Regions from separate parts of the Pseudomonas sp. KU26590 genome, predicted to be linked through region 2. Evidence: riboswitches for the same ligand, from Rfam matches in the RefSeq annotation. Region 2 holds a riboswitch; each other region holds the start of a gene.

Region 1 (3,937 bases), 1.2 Mb from region 2:
GGCGATCTGCTGTTCTTCAGCACTGCCGGTCGCGGTCGTGTCAGCCACGCGGGCATTTACCTGGGCGATGACCAGTTCATCCACTCCAGCAGCCGTCGCAGCGGCGGTGTCCGCGTAGACAGCCTCGACGATGCCTACTGGGCCAAGACGTTCATCGAAGCCAAACGCGCGCTGGCAATGGCACCTGTAACAACACCTGCAACGGCATCGTCAACGGTACCTGCAACCACCACCGCGATGACCTCGACTACAATCAAGCGCCAAACCCGTTAATCCCGGGCGCGCAAAGGGCTAACCCCCTCTTGCGCGCAATCCAGGCTCTCGGCACAGTAAGCTGCATCCCGCACAGGTTGTCGTGTTTATGTCGTTAACGGTTCGCCTGATCGTCGCCTCTCTGGCTGTGCTGCTGGCCGCATGTTCCAGCACCCCACCGCCCGCTCCACGCAAGGTCGTCTACCGGCCTGTGGTTTCCGCTCCTCCCCAGTTTCCTTCACCGCTCGCCGACGACGTCCTGTTGCGCGCGATCGGCCTCGTTGGCACGCCCTATCGCTGGGGCGGCAACACGCCTGATTCGGGTTTCGATTGCAGCGGCCTGATCGGCTACGTCTACCACGACGCCGCCGGTATTACGTTGCCGCGATCGACGCGGGAAATGATCACCCTGCGTGGCCCCGACATCGACCGCAGCCAGTTGCAGACCGGTGATCTGGTGTTCTTCGCCACCAGCGGCGGTTCCAACGTCAGCCATGCCGGCATCTACGTCGGGGAAGGGCGATTTGTCCATGCGCCGGCCACCGGCGGCACGGTCAAGCTCGACAGCCTCGACAAGCCGTATTGGCAAAAAGCCTGGCTGAATGCCAAGCGCGTTATCCAGCCATCGAACCTGGCCAAGCAATAGTCACCCTGATGCAATGTGTTCAATCGCTGTTGGCGGGCGAACACATGACCAGCGGCGCGAAGCCCGCGGCAAACACACCCCTCCGTGGGAGCCGGCTTGCAGGCGAACCTGATTCATCCCTCGCCGATGATGTGACTGCCTTGACCCCTTCGCCAGCAACCCGATATCTACGGATTGTGTGTACGCCACAGATGGTGGGCGTTACCGAGATCATTGTAGGAGCGCGCTTGCCCGCGAAAGATTTTGCCTGTGACACATCGGTCGCCTGAACCACCGCCTTCGCGGGCAAGCGCGCTCCTACAATGGGGCGTGGTTTACCGACTTCCGCATTGACCGCTGAACCTGCGGGAGCAAGCTTGCTGTCGAACGCATTCGTGCAGACGCTGCACTGTCGTGTGGCCCGACGCCTTCGCCAGCAAGCCGGCTCCTACGATCTCGCGTTTCAGGCAGGCACCGGCTTCTACGGTTTCGCACTCAAGCAGAGGCATGTGCGATCCCTTGATTGACGCTCTGGGGTCAACCCTCTAACCTTCGCGCCATGTTTCAGGTGCCCGGGACTAGGTTGGTCCAATGGGTGAAACAGGGAAGCCGGTGCGATTGCTTGTGCGATCAATTCCGGCGCTGCCTCCGCAACGGTAAATGAGTCAAGGCCACGCACAATGCCACTGTGTTCGCTGAACATGGGAAGGCGCCTGGCCTGCCACGGTTGTGGCAACTCATGAGTCCGGAGACCGGCCTGATCCATCGAACAGCATCACGGAGGGCGATGCTCTGCTGCAGGCCGGGCCTTGTCCGGTGCCTGCCGACAGTCTTTGCCTGTGCCCTCCGTTTGCCACACCTGCCCTCAAGCGGAGAGCTGAGATGAGCGAATCCCCCGAACGTGACGAACGCCACCTGGCGCGCATGCTGCGCAAAAAGGCGGTGATGGACGAGCGCATTTCCAGCGCGCCGAATGAATGCGGGTTACTGCTGGTCCTGACCGGCAACGGCAAGGGCAAAAGCAGCTCGGCGTTCGGCATGCTTGCCCGCGCCATGGGCCATGGCATGCAGTGCGGCGTCGTGCAGTTCATCAAAGGCCGCCACAGCACCGGCGAAGAGATGTTTTTCCGTCGCTTCCCCGAACAGGTGCGTTACCACGTCATGGGCGAGGGCTTTACCTGGGAAACCCAGGACCGCCAGCGTGACATCGCCGCCGCCGAAGCCGCCTGGGCCGTGACCCGGGAAATGCTCAAGGACCCCTCCATCGGCATGGTCGTGCTCGATGAGCTGAACATCGCCCTCAAGCACGGCTATCTGGACCTGGAGCAGGTGCTCATCGACTTGCAGGCACGTCCGCCGATGCAGCACGTGATTGTCACCGGGCGTGGGGCGAAGCAGGAATTGATCGACCTGTCCGACACCGTTTCCGAAATCGGCGTGGTCAAGCATGCCTTTCAGTCCGGTATCAAGGCCCAGAAAGGCATCGAACTGTGAGTGAGCGTCAACCCCGCCACTGCCCGGCAGTGCTGATCGCCGCGCCTGCGTCCGGTCAGGGCAAAACCACCGTCACCGCCGCACTCGCCCGTCTGCACCGCAATCAGGGGCGCAAGGTGCGCGTGTTCAAGTGCGGGCCAGACTTTCTCGACCCAATGATTCTCGAACGCGCCAGCGGCCGTCCGGTGTACCAACTGGACATGTGGATGATCGGCGAGGACGAAAGCCGGCGCCTGTTGTGGGAAGCCGCCGCCGATGCCGACCTGATCCTCATCGAAGGCGTCATGGGCTTGTTCGACGGCACGCCCTCCAGCGCAGACCTGGCCCGGCGTTTCGGCGTGCCGGTGCTGGGCGTGATCGACGGCACGGCCATGGCCCAGACCTTCGGCGCATTGGCGCTGGGATTGGCGCGGTATCAGCCGGATCTGCCGTTTGCCGGCGTGCTAGCCAATCGGGTTGGCACGGTGCGCCACGCGCAGTTGCTGGAAGGTAGCCTGACCGAAGGCCTGCGCTGGTACGGCGCGCTGTCGCGTGAGACTGACATCGAGCTGCCCAGCCGGCACCTCGGCCTGGTTCAGGCCAGCGAGCTGAATGATCTGGACATGCGCCTCGACGCTGCCGCCACCGCGCTGGCCAGCACCTGCGACGCCACATTGCCGCCGGTTGTGACCTTCACCGCGCCCGAGTTCGTTCCCGCCGAACCGCTGCTGGCGGGCGTGAAAATCGCCATCGCCCATGACGAAGCGTTCGCGTTTTTCTACGGCGCGAGCCTGGACCTGCTGCGGGAGATGGGTGCCGAACTGTCATTCTTTTCGCCGATCCGCGACCGTGAATTACCCGACGCCGACAGCCTGTATCTGCCCGGCGGCTACCCGGAATTGCACCACACGGCGCTGGCGGAAAACCACAGAATGCTCGCCGCCATTCGCGCGCACCACGCCGCCGGCAAACCCCTGCTGGCGGAGTGTGGCGGCATGTTGTATCTGCTCGATGCCCTGACCGATGTCGACGGCCACCGCGCCGAAGGGGTGGGCTTGCTCAAAGGCGAAGCCGTGATGCAAAAGCGTCTGGCGGCGTTGGCCCTGCAATCGGTCGAACTGCCGGAAGGCACGCTGCGCGGCCACACCTATCACCACTCCCTGACCAGCACCGAACTGACGCCGATCGCCCGCGGCCTCAGCCCCAATGGCGGGCGCGGCGCCGAAGCGGTGTACCGCGAAGGGCGCATGACCGCGTCGTACGTGCACTTTTACTTCCCCTCGAATCCCCAGGCGATGGCGGCGCTGTTTTTGCCATGAGCCCGCTCCCATGACTGACCACACCTTCACCGACCCGGAACGCGCGGCCGTTTACCGCGCCATTGCCGAGCGTCGCGACATGCGCCATTTCTGCGGTGGCACGGTGGCGCCCGAGTTGCTGGCCCGCCTGCTCGAAGCCGCTCACCACGCACCGAGCGTTGGTCTGATGCAGCCGTGGCGCTTCCTGCGCATCACTGATCAGGAATTGCGCGCGCAGATTCAGGCGCAGGTGGAGGAGGAGCGCATTCGCACCGCCGAAGCCCTGGGC
Region 2 (3,937 bases):
ATTCCCGCTTCAGCCGATTTGCCCTCAATCGAGGCGAGGGCAGCAATGTCACTCAGCCCAAGGCGCAACTCGCGCAGAGAGTCATCCATCAACTGCCGAAGCTCCAGCGCTGAACAACCGCGCTGGCAGCCCAGACCGACCACCCACAGCGGTCGGTCGCGCGAATCATTCACAGTGCGGGGTTCAACCCGGGCTGCGTCGCCGGCGTTTCACTGCGGCGAAACAGCCAGGCGCTGATCCAGCCCAGGGCAATCCAGAAAACCGCGTTGGTCAGCAGCGACGCAATCTTGAATTGCGCCTCAAGGGCTTCCGGGGCGAGTGCCGAATGCACCGCCGGCTGCGGGGCGCCGACGATATGCGGCACCACCAGAATCATTGCGCCCAACACTTTCAGCGCCCAGTGTTTGGCAAACACTATCAACGCCAGGCCTGTAGCCGTGGAGGCGGCAGTGCCGACCCACCAGATCTGCCGTTGGGTCAGGTCCGCTGCGACGGTGCCGGGCAGTTCAGGCGGTAGGCCCAGTGTTGGCGCCAGCACGAACACGGCATAACCGGCCAATCCCCAGAGCACGCCTTCTCGAGCGCTCGTCGGCGTGCGCAGGGTGTACAGCGCCGCCAGCATCAAGGCGAATCCGACCGCCACCACCAGATTGCCGCCAGTGGTGGACAGCACGCGCTGCCAGCCGTCTTCCGGCTCCCAGGCTTCGGCGTCATGGACGTGGCCGGCCATCGCACCCTCGGCGTGCTCGTGGATCTCAGTGGTCGGGGCCTTTTCGTAGGTCTCCGCCTGCAGGATCAGTGGCGCCACCGAGACGCTTTGCAGCAGCGTCAACAACAGCGCGGCGAGCAGTCCGGTAAACCCGGCCGTTTGCGCAATTCGCTTGAACATGGCGGCGGGTCTCAATGGCAAGGGAAGGCGGAGCTGTGACGGGTGTCGTGTGCCGCGTTGTGCACCGCATCGATATGGGAGAAGCCGGCGAAGTACACCAGAAACGCACCGAGAAACATCGCGCTGGCGGCGGCGACAAGGCGCTGGCTTTGCGTGCTCGCAACGATCGTCGTGGTGGTTGTGCTGGTGCCGGACGTCTGGCGGGGTGTGCTGATGGACATGGCGCTTCCCTCTGAAATGGATTCAGCGGACGGAAAGGCGCGAAGACACCGCAGGCGAATGCCGGCAGTGCTCAACAGCGCCCGCCCACCGCGGGTTGTTATGTAGCGTTGTCGGGCCGGTCTCCGGGCTCGCGAGGGGCACATGCAACAGCCGTTACAGCCGTTGTGCCTTCAAGAATCCCCTTCCCATGTCGTTGCCGACACAGTGGATCTGACTCTTCACTCGCTTACCGTTGCGGGGGCAGCACCGGACTGATACACACCCGAAGGTCTGCACGCACCGGTTTCCCGTTTCACCCTGTGAAGGGCACCCGTAACAAGGTGTGTAGGAGACCACGGGCTGTTTGGCTCGTCAATCGACCCGTCAACCGGTATGTCAATCGATGCAGCGCTCGGTGCATCAATTGGCGCGGCAATCATTGCAACAGCACGATTGACCGGCCTCCAGTCACTGCGTAGCCTTGCGCACTTGAGGTTCGCCGGCCGTCTTTATGAAGGCCACCGGCGCTAAGAAGGGAATGCGGTTTCAAGCCGCAGCTGCCCCCGCAACTGTAAACGGACAGCTTCATTGCACAGCCACTGCACGAGCGGGAAGGCGCGATGAATGCCAGTCGCCTGATGATGCCTGTCAGCGACCGGCCGCCGTGAGCCAGGAGACCTGCCTCGAATCGGACCGCCTGCCAGCGGCCGAGGAATTCCACTACAACCGGGCGGGGTGATCCGGTGGCGAATCAAACCGCGCGCCAGCTTCCGCCGGCCCTGCGCTGTTTTCGTCCTCGTTGCCCTGCCGCATGCCTGAGGGCAACCGATGAAAACACTGGCCAAACTCCCCGTCACCATCGTCACCGGCTTTCTCGGCTCGGGCAAAACCACCTTGCTGCGGCATATGCTCGACAACGCCGAAGGCCGACGCATCGCCGTCATCGTCAATGAATTCGGCGAACTGGGCATCGACGGCGACATCCTCAAGCAATGCACCATCGGCTGCACCGAAGAAGAAGCGCTTGGCCGCGTGTACGAGCTGGCCAACGGCTGCCTGTGCTGCACCGTTCAGGAAGAGTTCTTCCCGGTGATGCAGGAACTGGTGGCCCGTCGTGGCGACCTTGATCACATCCTCATTGAAACCTCGGGTCTGGCCCTGCCGAAACCGCTGGTGCAAGCCTTCCAGTGGCCGGAAATCCGCAACGCCTGCACCGTCGATGCCGTGATCACCGTGGTTGACAGCCCGGCCGTGCTCGCCGGCACCTTCGCCGCGTTCCCGGATCAGGTCGACGCCCAGCGCAAGCTTGATCCGAACCTGGACCACGAATCGCCGTTGCACGAGCTGTTCGCCGATCAACTGGCCAGTGCCGATCTCGTCGTGCTGAACAAGGCCGACATGCTCGACGCCGACGCTCTGGCCGCCGTGCGCGCGGAAGTCTCGGAAGAACTGCCGCCGGCAGTAAAAATCGTCGAAGCGAACAGGGGCCAGCTGCCGATCAGCGTATTGCTGGGCCTGGGCGCTGAATCCGAGCTGCACATAGACGGCCGCAAGACCCACCACGATCACCATGAAGGCGACGACGCTGACGATCATGACCATGACGCCTTCGACTCGATTTCCATCACGCTGCCCCAGGCCGATGAGTCGCTGTTGCTCGATGCCCTGACCCAGGCCGTCGTGCAGCACGGCATCCTGCGGGTCAAAGGCTTTGCCGCCATTCCCGGCAAACCCATGCGTCTGCTGGTGCAGGGCGTCGGCACACGCTTCGACAAGCATTTCGACCGCGCCTGGAAAGCAGACGAAGCCCGCGAAACCCACCTGGTGCTGATCGGCCAGGAACTGGATGCGGGCGTCCTTGAAGCGCAATTGCGCGATGCGGTCTCATTGCGTGACGCGGTCTCCGGGATCAAAGGCTAACCATGCACCTGCTGCGTACACAGCCCGGCGGTTTCGTTCCCGACGACAGCATCGCTGACCTGGGCCAGACGCCCGCCGAGCTGGTGATCCTGTGCAGCGCCGACTCGAATCTGGCCCTGCTGGCGGAAACCGCACGGCAATTGCCGGATGACTACCCGAGCCTGCGCCTGGCCAATCCGATGCAGGTGCAGAACCATGCATCGGTGGATTTGTACGTCGACGAGGTGCTGCGCCACGCCAAGGTCATCCTGATTTCCCTCCACGGCGGTATTGGCTACTGGCGTTACGGCGTCGAGCGGCTGGTGGAACTGGCGGCCAAAGGCGTGAAGCTGATTCTGGTCCCGGGCTGTGATCGGCCGGACCCCGAGCTGAGCGGCCTGAGCACCGAGTCCGCCGAAGACCGCGAGCGGCTCTGGCATTACTTGCGTCAGGGCGGCAAACACAACGCGCTGGCGCTGTTCAACTTTATCGCCACGCGGTGGCTGGGCGGCGACTATCCCTGGGCCGAGCCGCAAACCCTGCCGCGCACCGTGATTTATCACCCGCACAACACCAACGCCGACCTGGCGCGCTGGCAGGCCGACTGGCGCGCCGATCAGCCCGTGGCCGCCGTGCTGTTCTACCGCTCTCACCTGCAAGCTGCGAACACGGGGTTCATCGACGTGTTCTGCGAGCGCTTGTCGGCCCAAGGGCTGAACCCGTTGCCGATTGCCGTCGCCAGCCTCAAGGAAGCCGGCTGCATGAGCGCGATACAGGACTGGCTGGACGAGGTGGATTGCGAGGTCATCCTCAACACCACCGGATTTGCCCAGTCCAACCCGGAAGCCCCGGATGTGCGGCCGTTTCGCCGGGACATCCCGGTCATTCAGGCCATTTGTGCCCAGGACAACGAACCGGCCTGGCAGGCCAGCGCCCAAGGGCTGGGGT
Region 3 (3,937 bases), 690 kb from region 2:
CGGGTTGCGCAGCAGCGATTGCAAGACCACGCCCGACACCGCCAGCCCTGCGCCGCAGGTGGCGGCAACGATGGCCCGGGTCAGTCGGTAATTCCAGACGATGCCCTCGTCGATAGGGTCGAGGGGATAGCCTGCGGCCCACAGCTTGTTGGCCAGGACCTGAACGATCACTGGCAGGCTGATCGACGTCTCGCCGATCGCCACGCCCGCCAGCACCGCGAGCGCCAACAACGCGATGGCCCAGGCACCATGCCCGAAGATTCGGACGACGCTGACGCGGGACATTCGCAATGACGTCATTGCGCTTGAGTGGCCTGGGCCAGTTGTTCGATACCGTCAAACAGCCGAACGCTGGACTCCATGGCGCTGGCGTCCATGATCACGATGCGATTGTTTTTCACCGCGTCCATGTTGCGTGTGACGGGGTCGGAGCGCAGGAACGCCAGCTTCTTTTCATGATCGTCAGCCGGGAAGCGGCGACGGTCCATGCGCGCGATGACCAGCACCGTCGGATTGGCCTTGGCGATGGTTTCCCAGCCCACGGTCGGCCATTCCTCGTCGGAGTCGATGACATTGCGCATGCCCAGGGTGTCGAGCATGAAGTTGGGAATGCCCTTGCGCCCGGCGACGTACGGGTCGACGTTGATGTCCGGGCTGGAGAACCAGAACACCGCCGAGACGGGTGGGGTGGCGTGGAGTTTTGCCTGCACCACAGCCCGGGCCAGCCGTGTCTGGTAATCGGCGATCAGTTGCTCGCCACGGTCCTGTACGTCGAAGATCTGCGCCAGATGACGCAGGCTTTTGTACAGCGTGTCGATGCGGAAGGCTTCGAGGCGCGTGCCGTCGGCGCCGACGCGGTTGTTCTTGCCCTCGCAGTCGGACGGCAGGATGTAGGCGGGAATGCCCAGATCGCGAAACTGCTCGCGTGTGCCGACGGCGCCCTGCGGCCCGACCATCCATTCAAACTGCACCGGGACGAAATCCGGGCGTTTGCCGATCACTGATTCAAAACTCGGCGCGTTGTCGGCCAGGCGCTCGATGCGGTCGTTGAGGGTTTGGTACTGGGGCAGGACGGGGTTGAACCACAGCGACGTGCCCACCACGTTCGGGCCCAGGCCGAGCGCATACAGCATCTCGGTGGCGGCCTGGCCGATGCTCACGGTTTTCTGCGGAGCGTGGTTGAAAGTCAGCGCTTGGCCGCAGTTGTCCACGGTCAAGGGGTAGACCGTTGACGCCGCCAGGGCGGCAGTGGGCAGTGTCAGCGTGACGAGCAGGGCGGCGAGGCGGCGCAGCGGCATGAACAGCGATCTCCAGAAAGCCTGAATACTGGGCGAAGCAGGCGCTGGAAAGTCCATCCCGACAGGCACACCACAGAAAAGGGCGAGCACAGCGTGCGCGCACGACGCGCAAACGGGAGTCCTTCCCCGGACACCCCGCCGGTGAATGAATATGCTGGCCGGCAGGTCTCCTGACTGGCGCTTCATTGCCTTGCTTCGGCCTTCCCGGAGTAACCCAGTGGCAAACAGGAAGCAGGGCTCGGCGCCTACAGTTGCGGGGACAGTTCCCTTCCAGCGCGCAGTACGCGCCTGGGGATTCCCTATTAATTCCGAGTGGAAACCGGCGGCGGCGATACTAAACGATTCGGCGGGTGGAGGCGAATGCAGTGGCGGGAAGGGGCGTTTTGCGGGCGGCACCGGGCTCATCATCTGCCCGAGCACTTGCGCAGATCCGGCACAGTACCCGATCCGTAGGAGCCGGCTTGCTGCGGGCCGCGATCGGACGAACGCGGTGTGTCAGGCTAAATGGCTGGCGGTGGCAGATCGCAATCGCGGGCAAGCGCGCTCCTACAATGGATCTCGGCAACGCGCGCAATCGTCGGCGCACACAAAATCCGTAGGAGCCGGCTTGCTGCGGGCCGCGATCGGACGAACGCGGTGGGTCAGGCTAAATGGCTGGCGGCCGCAGATCGCAATCGCGGGCAAGCGCGCTCCTACAATGGATCTCGGCAACGCATGCAATCGTCGGCGCACACAAAATCCGTAGGAGCCGGCTTGCTGGCGAATGCGTGGTGTCAGGCGACAGGAAGTTAACTGACCCACCGCGTTCGCCAGCAAGCCGGCTCCTACAGGCGTCGTCAGCCATTCCTTCGCGTCCGGCACCCGAAACCATGACCTACAACTTAAACGGCCAACCGACGATCTTCTTTGGCCGTGGTGTCGCGTAGGTCCGCACTTTCGAGGTCTTCAATCCCAGACGCACCAACGATTCCGCCAGTGCCACCGCTGCCGTGACGCCATCGACCACCGGCACGCCGGCGCGGTCGCGAATGAGTTGATCCAGCCCGGCCATGCCACCACAGCCCAGGCAGATCACTTCGGCCTTGTCCCGGGTCACCGCTTCGATGGCCTGCTCAAGGATCGCCTCAACCGCACGCTGCGGGGATTCCTCCAGCTCCAGCACGCTCATGCCGCTGGCCCGCACCGACGCGCAGCGTTCATACACGCCAGCCAGCTTCAGGCGGTCTTCGATCAAAGGAACGGTGCGGTCCAGCGTCGTGACCACCGCGTATTTATGCCCCAGCAACATCGCCAGGCTAGCCGCCGCTTCGGTGATGTCCACCACCGGTACGTCGAGCAATTCCTGCAAACCCTCGCGGCCATGCTCGCCGTAGCCGGCCTGAATCACTGCGTCATAAGGCCCTTCGTAGGACATCACCCGATCCATTACCGCGATCGCGGCCAGGTAACTTTCAAAGTTGCCTTCCACCGACTCGGCGCCGAAGCGCGGGGTCAGGCCGATAATTTCAGTGCCGGGGGAGGCCACGCTGCGGGCCTGCTCGGCAATGGTCTCGGTCATGGATTCGGTGGTGTTGACGTTGACGATCAGAATTCGCATGGACGGATCTCGCGCAGGGAACAAAGCCGGGCGTCTGGCCCGGCGTCGTTGGGCACGATATCAGTCTTTGCCGGGAACTGGCGCCTGCAGGGCAATGAAGCCCTGATCGCGCATGGCTTGCCAGAAACCATCCGGCATCTGTGCGTTAAGCGCCGTGACGTCTTCGATGATCCGCGAAGGCCGGCTGGCACCCGGAATCACCGCGGCCACCAGCGGATTGGCGAGGACAAAGTGCAGCGCCGCCGACTTGATGTCGACCTGATACTGCCGAGCGATTTCCTGAATGTGCGCGACCTTGTCGAGCATCGCCTGCGACGCCTCCTGATACTCAAAATGCTTGCCGCCCACCAGCACGCCGGAGCTATAAGGCCCGCCGACGACGAACTCGGCGTTGTACTGACGGGCCTTGTCGAACAGCCGTTGCAGCGGCTGCTCATGGTCGAGCAGGGAATACCGGCCGGCGAGCAGGAAGCCGTCGGGCTGGGCTTCTTCCAGGTCCAGCGTCAGTTCGCACGGCTCGACGCGGTTGACGCCCAGGCCCCAGGCCTTGATCACGCCTTCTTCGCGCAGGCGGGTGAGGGCGCGGAAAGCGCCGGTGCGGGCAATGTTGAAATGCTCGATCCACCCGTCGCCATGGGCGTCCTGGGCGACATCGTGGACAAACACGATGTCCAGCCGATCGGTGTTCAGCCGCTTCAAACTCGCTTCAATGGAACGCAGGGTGGCGTCGGCGGAGTAGTCGGTGATGATTTTGTTCTTCAGGCCTTCAGCGAACGGACCACTGCGGGCCTCGGTGTCGATCTCATCGGAAATCAGCCGGCCGACTTTGGTGCTCAGGGTGTACTGGTCGCGCGGGACGCCGGCGAGTGCCTTGCCCAGACGCTGCTCGGACAGGCCGGCGCCGTAGACCGGCGCAGTGTCGAAATAGCGAATGCCCTGATCCCAGGCAGACTGAACAGTGGCCGCGGCTTCTTCTTCGTCGATGGTACGGAACATGTTGCCCAGCGGCGCGGAGCCGAAGCCGAAGCGGCCGATGATCTTG

What was found. Region 2 has a riboswitch for cobalamin ahead of cobW (cobalamin biosynthesis protein CobW). Riboswitches for the same ligand answer to the same signal wherever they lie in the genome.
Region 1: linked by a shared signal. The riboswitch ahead of cobO (cob(I)yrinic acid a,c-diamide adenosyltransferase) and the one ahead of cobW (cobalamin biosynthesis protein CobW) in region 2 are both predicted to bind cobalamin.
Region 3: linked by a shared signal. The riboswitch ahead of OKW98_RS16960 (ABC transporter substrate-binding protein) and the one ahead of cobW (cobalamin biosynthesis protein CobW) in region 2 are both predicted to bind cobalamin.

Annotation. Positions count from the first base shown of each region.
Region 1 is NZ_CP110644.1:1,969,566-1,973,502, forward strand. Features, by position in the region: gene OKW98_RS08865 (C40 family peptidase) at 1-273, shown strand, start outside; gene OKW98_RS08870 (C40 family peptidase) at 362-898, shown strand; cobalamin riboswitch at 1,427-1,653, shown strand; gene cobO (cob(I)yrinic acid a,c-diamide adenosyltransferase) at 1,760-2,371, shown strand; gene OKW98_RS08880 (cobyrinate a,c-diamide synthase) at 2,368-3,669, shown strand; gene bluB (5,6-dimethylbenzimidazole synthase) at 3,680-3,937, shown strand, end outside.
Region 2 is NZ_CP110644.1:3,165,702-3,169,638, forward strand. Features, by position in the region: gene OKW98_RS13775 (cobalamin biosynthesis protein) at 1-173, opposite strand, end outside; gene OKW98_RS13780 (CbtA family protein) at 170-889, opposite strand; gene OKW98_RS13785 (CbtB domain-containing protein) at 901-1,110, opposite strand; cobalamin riboswitch at 1,207-1,440, opposite strand; cobalamin riboswitch at 1,566-1,791, shown strand; gene cobW (cobalamin biosynthesis protein CobW) at 1,919-3,010, shown strand; gene cobN (cobaltochelatase subunit CobN) at 3,013-3,937, shown strand, end outside.
Region 3 is NZ_CP110644.1:3,856,569-3,860,505, reverse strand. Features, by position in the region: gene OKW98_RS16965 (FecCD family ABC transporter permease) at 1-285, opposite strand, end outside; gene OKW98_RS16960 (ABC transporter substrate-binding protein) at 297-1,298, opposite strand; cobalamin riboswitch at 1,441-1,637, opposite strand; gene OKW98_RS16955 (aspartate/glutamate racemase family protein) at 2,173-2,895, opposite strand; gene OKW98_RS16950 (aldo/keto reductase) at 2,956-3,937, opposite strand, start outside.